Regions from separate parts of the Oxalicibacterium sp. genome, predicted to be linked through region 1. Evidence: predicted binding sites of a transcription regulator. Region 1 holds the regulator's gene; the other holds the start of a gene.
What was found. The regulator FliA, encoded in region 1, starts transcription of late flagellar genes. The targets are predictions, from matches to a motif close to CTAAAGTTTNNNNNNNNNNNGCCGNTA.
Positions count from the first base shown of each region.

Region 2: ACO1VH_RS00700 (YjfB family protein) is a predicted target of FliA. The motif match lies at 3,215-3,241, and genes of this name have one in related genera.

Region 1 covers NZ_JBMQZD010000004.1:394,430-399,745, forward strand. The annotation lists gene flhA (flagellar biosynthesis protein FlhA) at 1-1,024, shown strand, start outside; gene flhF (flagellar biosynthesis GTPase FlhF) at 1,021-2,358, shown strand; gene ACO1VH_RS08305 (MinD/ParA family ATP-binding protein) at 2,351-3,169, shown strand; gene ACO1VH_RS08310 (RNA polymerase sigma factor FliA) at 3,175-3,906, shown strand; gene ACO1VH_RS08315 (flagellar motor protein) at 3,888-4,628, shown strand; gene motD (flagellar motor protein MotD) at 4,665-5,316, shown strand, end outside.
Region 2 covers NZ_JBMQZD010000001.1:141,331-146,646, reverse strand. The annotation lists gene ACO1VH_RS00710 (protein adenylyltransferase SelO) at 1-1,464, opposite strand, end outside; gene cls (cardiolipin synthase) at 1,659-3,077, opposite strand; gene ACO1VH_RS00700 (YjfB family protein) at 3,284-3,475, shown strand; gene ACO1VH_RS00695 (DUF924 family protein) at 3,500-4,105, shown strand; gene ACO1VH_RS00690 (LysR substrate-binding domain-containing protein) at 4,138-5,052, opposite strand; gene ACO1VH_RS00685 (glutathione S-transferase N-terminal domain-containing protein) at 5,225-5,316, shown strand, end outside.

The sequences.
Region 1 (5,316 bases):
CGTGCAGGTCGATACGCTGGGCCTGGAAGTCGGCTATCGCCTGATCCCGCTGGTGGACAAGGCTCAGAACGGCGAACTGCTGCGCCGCATCAAGGGTATCCGCAAGAAATTCGCGCAGGAAGTCGGCTTTCTGTCGCCGTCCGTACATATCCGCGACAACCTCGAACTGAAGCCGTCCGCCTATCGCATCACACTGAAGGGCGTGGAAGTCGGCAGCGGCGAAGCGAATGCAGGCCAGTTCCTGGCGATCAATCCGGGCATGGTCAGTGGCCAACTGCCGGGTCCCGTCACCAGCGATCCGGCGTTCGGCCTGCCGGCAACCTGGATCGATGCAAACCTGCGCGAACAGGCGCAGGGCATGGGTTACACCGTGGTCGATGCCGGCACCGTCGTCGCCACGCACCTGAATCACCTGATCACCACGCATGCGGCCGAACTGCTGGGCCGCCACGAAGTGCAGCAACTGCTGGATCATCTGACGAAGGAATCGCCGAAGCTGGTGGAAGATTTGACGCCGAAGTTGGTGCCGCTGTCCACCGTGCAGAAAGTGCTGCAGAACCTGCTGGCCGAAGGCGTACACATCCGCGACATGCAAACCATCATCGAGACGATGACCGAACACGCGGCTTACACGCAGGACGTCAACGAACTGACCGCGCAGGTGCGTATCGCGCTGGGCCGCGCCATCGTGCAGCAGCTGTTCCCGTCCACCAACGAACTGTCGGTGATGACGCTGGACAATCGTCTCGAACGTCTGCTGATGCAGGCGCTGCAATCGAGCGGTCCTGAAGGCGGCGGTATCGAGCCGGGACTTGCCGACACGATCGCCGCACAGGCCGAGGCTGCCACGCAGCAGCAGGAAAAAATGGGATTGACGCCGGTGCTGTTGGTGCCGGCGCAACTGAGAACGCTGCTGTCGCGCTTCCTGCGCCGCACGTTGCCGCAATTGAAGGTGCTTTCGCACGCCGAGGTGCCGGATTCGAAAACGATCAGAGTAACTAGCTTAGTTGGAGGACAGGTATGAACGTCAGAAAATTCACTGCATCGACATCGCGGGAAGCGTGGCGCATGGTTCGCGAAACGCTGGGCCCGGACGCGGTGATCCTCTCCAATCGCACGGTGGATGCCGGCGTCGAGATTCTGGCATTGGCCGGCGAAGACATGGCTTCGCTGGCGGAACCAGTGATCGAGAAGCCGGCGATCTCGGCGCAGACGCTGTCCGTGCTGGCACCCAAACACAAGCGTCTGGAAAATACGCAATCCAGCGCGCAGCCGAATCCGTTGACGTTCTCCGGCGCCGCCGCAAAGATCGGTGCCGTTCCGGTAGCGGCGCCGGCAGGCAAGCCGGCGCAGCAGGAAATCGCCGTGCCTGAAGCCAGCCGTCTCGAAATCGATACGCTGATGAGCGAGATTCGCTCGATGCGCGGCATGCTGGAAACGCAACTGGCGGAACTGGCCTGGAGCAGCGAACAGCAAAAGCGCGAGCCGGCCAAGAGCAGCGCGCTGCGCGAAATGCTGTCGGCAGGATTCAGCCCCAGCCTGGCGCGCTACATGATCGAACGCATGCCGGCAGGCGTCTCGCATCAGGGCGGCATGGACTGGATCAAGTCGGTGCTGATGCGCAATCTGGCGACCATCGGCAACGAAAACGAGATTCTCGAAAAAGGCGGCGTCTACGCATTGGTCGGACCGACCGGTGTCGGCAAGACGACGACGACCGCCAAACTGGCTGCGCGCTGCGTGATGCGCCACGGCCCCGGCAAGCTCGCATTGATCACGACCGACGGTTACCGTATCGGTGGCTACGAACAATTGCGCATCTACGGCAAGATCCTCGGCGTGATGGTGCATTCGGTGCGCGACGAAGCCGATCTGCGCATCGCGCTCGATGAACTGAAAGGCAAGCACACGGTGCTGATCGATACCGTCGGCGTCAGCCAGCGCGACAAGATGGTGGCCGAGCAGATCGCGATGCTGTCTTCCGCAGGCAGCCAGGTCAAGCGCCTGCTATGCCTGAATGCGACCTCCAACGGTGAAACGCTGAGCGAAGTCGCACGCTCGTACATGGGTGATGGCCTTGCCGGCTGCATATTGACCAAACTGGATGAAGCTGCAACCATTGGCAATGCACTCGATGTCGTCATCCGTCAGAAATTGAACTTATACTACGTCGCCGACGGACAACGCGTGCCGGAAGATCTGCACGTCGCCAGCCAGCAGTATCTGGTCGATCGCGCATTCAAGCTGAAGCGCGAAACGGCACCGTTCCAGTTCAACGAAGCGGAAATCCCGCTGGTGATGGCGAATACGGCACGGGCAATGAAAGACAAAGGTTTGCGTGAGGTGATTCTTGGCTAGTTTCGAATGTGATCAGGCCGAAGGTCTGCGGCGCATGCTCGCCGGACCGAAACCGCGCATTTTCACGTTTCTCTCCGCCACATCGATCGCTGAAAAAAGCACGATGCTGGTCAATCTTGCTGCCTCGCTCGCTGCAGGCGGCAGCGCGGTCGTGCTGCTCGATGCCTGCGCATCGGCGAACGGCATCGCACGCCGCATGGGCGCCGAACTGCAGGCCACGCTCCTGGATGTCGTGCGTCAGCAGCGCGCGTTCGATCAGGCCGTGCAGACGATGCCGCAAGGCTTCAGTATTGCGGCATTGACGGCAGGCTCGCTGTACGCAGCCATGTACGACGTCGATCAGCGTCGACGTCTGACGAATGCCTTCGGCGTGCTCGCATCGCAATCGGATGTGCTGATCGTCGATGCGGAACTGGAAGATGGCGATGCCGGCCTGCCGCTGGAAGCCATGGCCGCAGGCGACATCGTCATCCAGGTTTCGCCGGACGCGGCATCGATCAAACAGGCTTATGCACTGATCAAGCGTTTGAATGCGCAGCTGGGGCGCCGCCCGTTCGGCATTCTGGTCACCGGTGCCGACGAGCAGGAAGCGCATCTTGTCTATCGCAACATGGCGCAGGCAGCCAGCCGTTATCTGGCCGTGCAACTCTACGATCTCGGCTCGGTGCCGACCGACGAGCAGGTCACGCGTGCAGCGCGTCTGGGCCGTGCCGTCATCGACGCCTTTCCGATGGCTGGCGCTTCGGTTGCGTTCCGGCGACTGGCGGAACGCTTTGCGTTGCCTGCGCGGGAGATGGGCTTCGGAGCATGATGGCAATGTATACAGCGACCGGCAAATCCGACAAGGAACATCTGATCAGCGAGCATGTCCCGCTGGTCAAGAAGCTGGCGCACCAGATGAAGGCCAAGCTGCCGCCCAGCGTGGAAGTGGACGATCTGATCCAGGCTGGCATGATGGGTTTGCTGGACGCGGTCAACCGCTACGAGGAGACGCACGGCGCACAGTTCGAAACGTATGCGGTGCAACGCATACGCGGCGCGATGCTGGACGAATTGCGCAGCAGCGACTGGATGCCGCGCAGCATGCGGCAGAACATGCGCAAGATCGAGGTGGCGATGAACCAGTTGCAACAGCAATTGGGCCGTGCGCCGAATGAAAGCGAAGTGGCGCGCCAGTTGAAATTGTCGCTGGCCGATTACCAGGATCTGCTGAGCGACGGCGGCGGCCATCAACTGGTCTACTACGAAGATTTCCACGACAACGAGGACAACGAACATTTCCTCGATCGCTACTGCACCGACACATCGGCCGATCCGTTGCAGAGTCTGATGAATTCCGGTTTCCGTTCAGCCGTCATCGCCGCCATCGAAGCGTTGCCGGAACGGGAAAAGATATTGATGGGCCTGTACTACGAACAGGAAATGAACTTAAAAGAAATCGGCGCCATCATGGGTGTGACCGAATCGCGTGTGTCGCAGCTGCATAGCCAGGCGATCGCGCGGATGCGTGCCAATCTAAGGGAGAAAGCGTGGACTGGGGTAGCTTAGTCGGCATCATACTGGCGCTCGGCGGCATCCTTGTCGGGCAGACTCTGGAAGGCGGCAAGATCGGTTCGCTGGTTCAACCGGCGGCTTTCGTCATCGTCATCATCGGTACGGTCGGTGCGGTTCTGCTGCAAAGCGGGTGGAGCAACTTCGCGGCGGGCATCCGGATGGCGGGGCAGGTCTTCATGCCGAAGCATGACGATTATGTCGAGCTGATTCGCAACGTCACCAGCTGGAGCGTGATCGCGCGTCGCGAAGGCTTGCTGAGCTTGGAACGCGTGATCAGCGACATCGACGATCCCTTTACCGAGCATGGCCTGCGCCTGATCGTGGATGGCGTGGACCCGAAGAAACTGCGCGAAGTGCTGGATCTGGAGATCGCTGCGCATGAAGCGAAGCAGCGCTTGGCGATCAAGGTGTGGGAATCGGCCGGCGGCTATGCGCCGACGATCGGTATTCTCGGCGCGGTGATCGGCCTGATCCATGTGATGGAAAACCTGTCCGATCCGAGCAAGCTGGGCAGCGGCATCGCGGTCGCCTTCGTGGCGACGATCTACGGCGTCGGCTTTGCGAACCTGGTCTTCCTGCCGATCGCCAACAAGCTCAAGGCGCTGGTCAGCCGCGATGTCTTCCGGCATGAAATGCTGGCCGATGCCTTTGCCGGCATTGCATCCGGCGACAATCCGCGTCTGATCGAAGAGCGGATGAACATCTATCTGGCGTGACGGCGCCTTCGTTCACCACTCGCGAGCGCAATCCGCATGGCACGTAAAAAGCACGAGGAAGAACACGAAAACCACGAGCGCTGGCTGGTGTCGTATGCCGACTTCATCACGCTGCTGTTCGCGTTCTTCGTCGTCATGTATGCGATTTCGTCGGTCAACGAGGGCAAGTATCGCGTGCTTTCCGAATCGCTGGGTATCGCCTTCGGCGGCCCGACCGAAAAGACGACGGTGATTCGCGAAGCTGAACGCGTACGCACCATCGTGCCGTTGCCGATCCAGATGCCGCAGCCGCAACCGCAGCCACGTCTCGATCCGGCAATCAAGCGCGAGCGCGCACAGATGACCGATATCGCGCGCGACATTTTGAAAGCGATGGCGCCGTTGATCAGCCAGGGCAAGGTGCGGGTAACGCAGAGTGCGCGCGGCGTCAGCGTCGAGATCAACGCCAGCGTGCTGTTCGCGCTCGGCGACGCGAAGCTGAGCCCGGAATCGGAAGCGGCGTTGCGTGCCGTGGCCAAGGTGCTGACGAAGGTGGATAACGCGATTCAGGTCGAAGGCCATACCGACAACGTGCCGATCAGCAATGCAATGTTCCCGTCGAACTGGGAATTGTCGGCAGTACGTGCCAGCAGCGTGGTGCGGCTGTTCATCGACAGCGGTATTGATGAGAAACGCATGGTTGCCATGG
Region 2 (5,316 bases), on a different contig from region 1:
GGGCGGCAGGGCGGCGTAATGTTCGTTTTCCGGCTGTTCGTCGAACGGACGTTCCAGCACCTGCAACAGGCGCGCCACCTCCGAAAAATCCTTTTTCTGCGCTTTCTCGATGGCGATATGCGCCAGATAGTTGCGCAGCACGTACTTGGGGTTGACGGCGTTCATTGCAAGCTTGCGTGCGCCGTCGTCGTTATTTTCCTGTTGCAGGCGTGCCGCGTATTGTAGCGCCCAGGCATCGAAGGCGGCGCGGTCGATGAACAAGTCGCGCAACGGTTCGGCGCTGCCGGCATCTCCCGGCCGGAAATTGCCGAGCTGGCGGAAGAAGGACGTGAAATCGACATGACTGGCATGCAGGATGCCGAACATGTCGTCGAACAGTGCGGCGTCTTCCGGCTGCGATGTCTGCAGGCCGAGCTTGGCATGCATCAGCGCCAGGAATTTTTCCGAAAAGGCCGGCTTGTAGATGCGCAAGGCTGCCTGCGTTTCCTCGACGCTACCGATCAGCGGCAGCAAGGCTTGTCCGAGCGCAAAACAGTTCCATTCGCCGATCTGCGGCTGGCGCGCATAGGAATAGCGCCCTTGCTGGTCGGTGTGGTTGCAGATGTGGTGTGCGTTGAATGCTTCCATGAAACCGAACGGGCCGTAATCCAGCGTCAGGCCGAGGATGGACATATTGTCGGTATTCATCACGCCATGCATGAAGCCGACCGACTGCCATTGCGCCATCAATTGCGCCGTACGCAGCGTCACTTCCGTCAGCAATGCCTTGTAGGGATTTTCGGCGGTACGCAATTGCGGATAGAAGTTGTCGATGACGTAGTCGGCCAGCGTGCGCAACTCATCGTGCTTCTCGTTGTAGAACCAGTGTTCGAAGGAGCCGAAACGCACAAAGCTTGGCGACATGCGCGTTGCCACGGCGGCGGTTTCCGGTTGTTCGCGCATGACGAGTTGATCGGAACCGGTCACGCAGAGTGCGCGCGTGGTCGGAATGCCGAGTGCGGCCATCGCTTCCGAACAAAGGAATTCGCGAATCGACGAACGCAATACGGCGCGGCCATCACCCATGCGCGAGTAGGGCGTCAAGCCGGAACCCTTCAGTTGCAATTCGAGACGTCCCGTCGGCGCGGCATCGAAGGCCGGCACATCGCCGAGCAGAATCGCACGGCCGTCGCCGAGCTGACCGGCCCAGACACCGAACTGGTGGCCGGAATACACGGCGGAGAGCGGTTTGGAGCCGTCCAGAAGCTGATTGCCGGTAAACACGTCGATGAAGGCTTGCGTACGCGTTTCCTCAACATCCAGGCCGATCAGGGCTGCGGCCGAGGTGCTTGTTGCAACGAGATAAGGATCGGGCAGCGGCGTCGGCATCAATGTCGTGTAATGCGCAGGCGGCAGCGAGGCAAACGAATTGGCAAGCTGCAAATCGCCGAGGCGTTGGCCCGGGCGCGGTGCGGGTGCATTCATGCAGAATCTTTCAGGGGCGTGGCGCTTTTGTCGCCATGGAAACTGCTATTTTGACAGAGAAGGGAAAGCGCTGCGCGCACGCGTACTGAAGCTGCGGTGCAGCGATGTTGCACGCCGTGATTGCAAACAATGTTGCAACAAGCGCCGACAGAAATGTCGCGCAGTCAGTGCAACATCAAGCGTTCAATTCGGCGCTACAGCCAGTATTCGAACTGGCGTGCAAACCATTCCTTCAGGCGGTCGGACAAGGGGCGCTCTTCCCATTTTTCCGGCGTGACTTCAATCGAGTTCTTCAAATCTTCGTTGAAGGCGCTTTCCATCACCGAGCCGAATTCCTGGTCGATCGCGATCAGGTTGACTTCGCTGTTGTGCAGAAAGCTGCGCATGTCGAGATTGGTGGAGCCGACCGTGGACCAGTAGCCGTCGATGACGGCTGTCTTCGCATGCAGCACCGAAGCCTGCAGTTCGAAGATGCGTACGCCTGCCGTCAGCAGTTCGGTATAGAAGGAACGCCCCGCATGCATGACGAGACCGGCATCGGATACCGCAGGGAAGATGACTTTCACGTCCACCCCGCGTCTTGCTGCATCGGTCAGCGCATCGAGCAGTTGCTGATCCGGCACGAAATAGGAATTGGTGATGTGGATAGACGTCTTGGCCTGCTGCATCGCCAGCACATATGCCTTGTACGTCTCATAGTCGCCGTTGGGCTCGCTGGCGATCACGCGGACGATCTTGTCGCCGGCCGGCTTGAGCGGCGGAAAATATTTGCGTGCTGCCAGATCGATGTCTTTCTCCTTGTGCTGGCTGACCCAGGTTTGCAGGAACAACCACTGGAAGGAGGCGACCGCCGGGCCTTCCACGCGGATATGCGTATCGCGCCAGCCAAGATGCTTTTGGCTCTTCGATTTCGAACGGAACAGCGAACCGGAGGAGTAATCGTCGGTGATGTTGATGCCGCCGGTGAAGGCGACCTTGCCGTCGACGACGAGAATCTTGCGATGGTCGCGATTGTTCAATCGCCAGCCGGAACCGAAACGCTTCAGCGGATTGACCGGATGGAATTCGAGCACGGCGATACCGGCGTCGCGCAGGCGCTGGAAGAATTCAGGCCGCGTGCCGAGCGAGCCGACGCTGTCGTAGATGATGTTCACCTGTACGCCTGCCTGCTGCTTTTCGATCAGCAGGTCCGCGAATTCGTCGCCCATCGTGTCCTGGCCGAAGATATAGGTTTCCAGATTGATGTGGTCCCGCGCATCCTTGATGGCTTCGATCATCGCCTTCATCGTCTGCGGTCCATCGTTCAGCAGCGTCAGCTTGTTGCCGGCGATGAGCGGGCTGTTGGTCGCAGCCTCTTCCAGCGCAGCCATTTCCGGCAGATCCACCTTCGCGCTGCGCAAGCGTTGCGCCAGCAGCGATTCGGTACGCTGCGGCGACAGTTCACCCTGCGCCGTGCGTACGGTCGGCGTGTCCTGCGGTGCGAGCGAGGTTTTCAGATAGCGCACATCGGGCAGCGAGGCGCAGGCCGACAATGTCAGGCAGAAGGCGGCCAGCGGCAGCAAGGCCGTACGATGTATGCGCAAGGTGAGGCAACGATGGAAAAAGCCGGTCATCCTGATCCTCTGACATGTTCTTGTAGGAATTGATGAAGCGCCGATGCCGGCAGCTATCAATCAGACAACGCGACAGTAAAAAAGTTGGCACGCGGATAAAGGCGATGCGCATATTTGTGTGCAGAGGTTGCGGTAGTCTAAAGAAAGCGCGATCCTCGCCGTTAAGAAAAGATGAAAGCGGTCATTCCGATTTGAATGGAGGTAGTATGGATGTAGGCAATATCCCGGCTCTTGCCACCAGCATGGCGCAGGAGCGCACTGCCAGCGCGGTATCGATCGCGGTTTTCAAGAAGGCGCTGGATGCGCAAAGCTCTGCCGCACTGGCATTGCTGGAAGCGATTCCCCAGGTGCAGAGCCTGCCGCCGCATCTGGGCAACAACATCAACACCAAGGCCTGAACGGGCTGATCGCAAGGAGAGGCATTGATCGAAACAGCGGACACGATAAGAACGTTCTGGTTCGGCAGCGATGAGGGCGACGATGCTGCCGTCGGCAGCCGTCAGGGCAAGCTCTGGTGGTCGAAAGACGACGATACAGATCGCGAGATTCGCACACGTTTCGAAGCCTGCACGATTGCTGCCAGCGGCGGCCGCTTCGATCAATGGTCCAGGACGCCGCACGGTCTGCTGGCATTGATTCTGCTGACCGACCAGTTCCCGCGCAATATGTATCGCAACCGGCCGGAATCGTTCTCCTTCGATCCGATCGCCTTGCATTGGGCGCTGGACGGATTGGCGCGCGGCGTCGATGCCTTGTTGCGTCCCATCGAACGCGTGTTTTTCTATCTGCCGCTCGAACATGCGGAATCGCTGCCGCTGCAGGATCGCGCGGTCGCATTGTTCAACACGCTGCAGGATGAAGTGCCCACCGAGCAGCGCGAAGCCTTCACCGGCTACACCAATTTCGCGATCCGTCATCGCGACATCGTTGCCCGCTTCGGGCGTTTCCCGCATCGCAATGCCATCCTCGGCCGGACATCGACCGATGAAGAAATCGCGTTCCTGAAAACACCGGGTTCGGGATTCTGAGCGGACGGAGAATCCGACTCAGCGTTTGCCCATCAGAGCGGCCGTGCGCCGATTTCCGTCTTCGCAAACAATTCCGCCGCCCATTCGGCGAATGCACGCACCTTGGTCGACAGGTGGCGGTTGGGCGGATAGAGAATCCACAGCGGTACATGTTCCGATAGCAAACCATCCAGCACCGGAACCAGCTGGCCTGACGCCACATATTCGCGCGCGATGTAATCCGGCAGTTGCGCCAGGCCGATACCGGAACAGGTGGCAGCTGCCAGCGCGTCGGCATCGTTGACCGAGACGCGCCGCATTCCTTGCGCAGTGGTCTGTACCTCATCCTGTTCGTAGATCATCGGAAGAATCCTGCCGGTTTTCGACGAGGCGAACAGGATCAACTGATGGCGTTCGAGTTCTTCCAGGCTGTGCGGCTCGCCATGTTTTTTCAGATAGGCAGGCGCGGCATAGGTACGCATGCGGAAATCGCCAAGTCGGCGTGCCACCAGCGATTCGTCACTGATTTCGCCGCCGCGGATCACGCAATCGATGCCTTCATGCACGAGATCGACAGGCCGGTCGGTACAACCCAGTTCCAGATCGATTTCGGGATAGCGCTCGAAGAAATCCGCCAGCGCCGGTGCAATGATGCGGCGTCCGACCGAACCGGGAACGTCCACGCGCAGACGGCCTTTGGGCGACGTCGCCGCATGGCTGACGGCTGCTTCGGTTTCTTCGAGTTCTGCCAGCAGGCGTACAGCGCGTTCGTAATAGCCGGCGCCATCCGGCGTCACGCTGACGTGGCGCGTCGTGCGGTTGAGCAGTTTGACGCGCAGGCGTTTTTCCAGCGCGATGACCTGCGCGGAAACCGTCGCCTTCGGCAGGTTCAGCGACATGGCTGCCTTGGTAAAGCTCTTCAGTTCCACCACGCGGGTGAAGGCCAGCATCGTATCGAAACGGTCCATGCGGAATTGTCCGGTCGTAAAAGACAGTAGTGAGTAACGGGGAAAGATAGTGCGCACGATTCTAGAACATTCTTGAAAGTGAACAGGGAACCTTGTACCTGTCAGCCGACTCCGTCTGGAATAACGGTCCGTCGTGGCGCGATGTTCGACGGCAATTTTGGATGGAGGACGCATGCTGACCGTATACACATGGGGCACGCCGAATGGCCGCAAGCCGTTGATCCTGCTGGAAGAACTGGCGTTGCCGTACAACGTGCAGCCAGT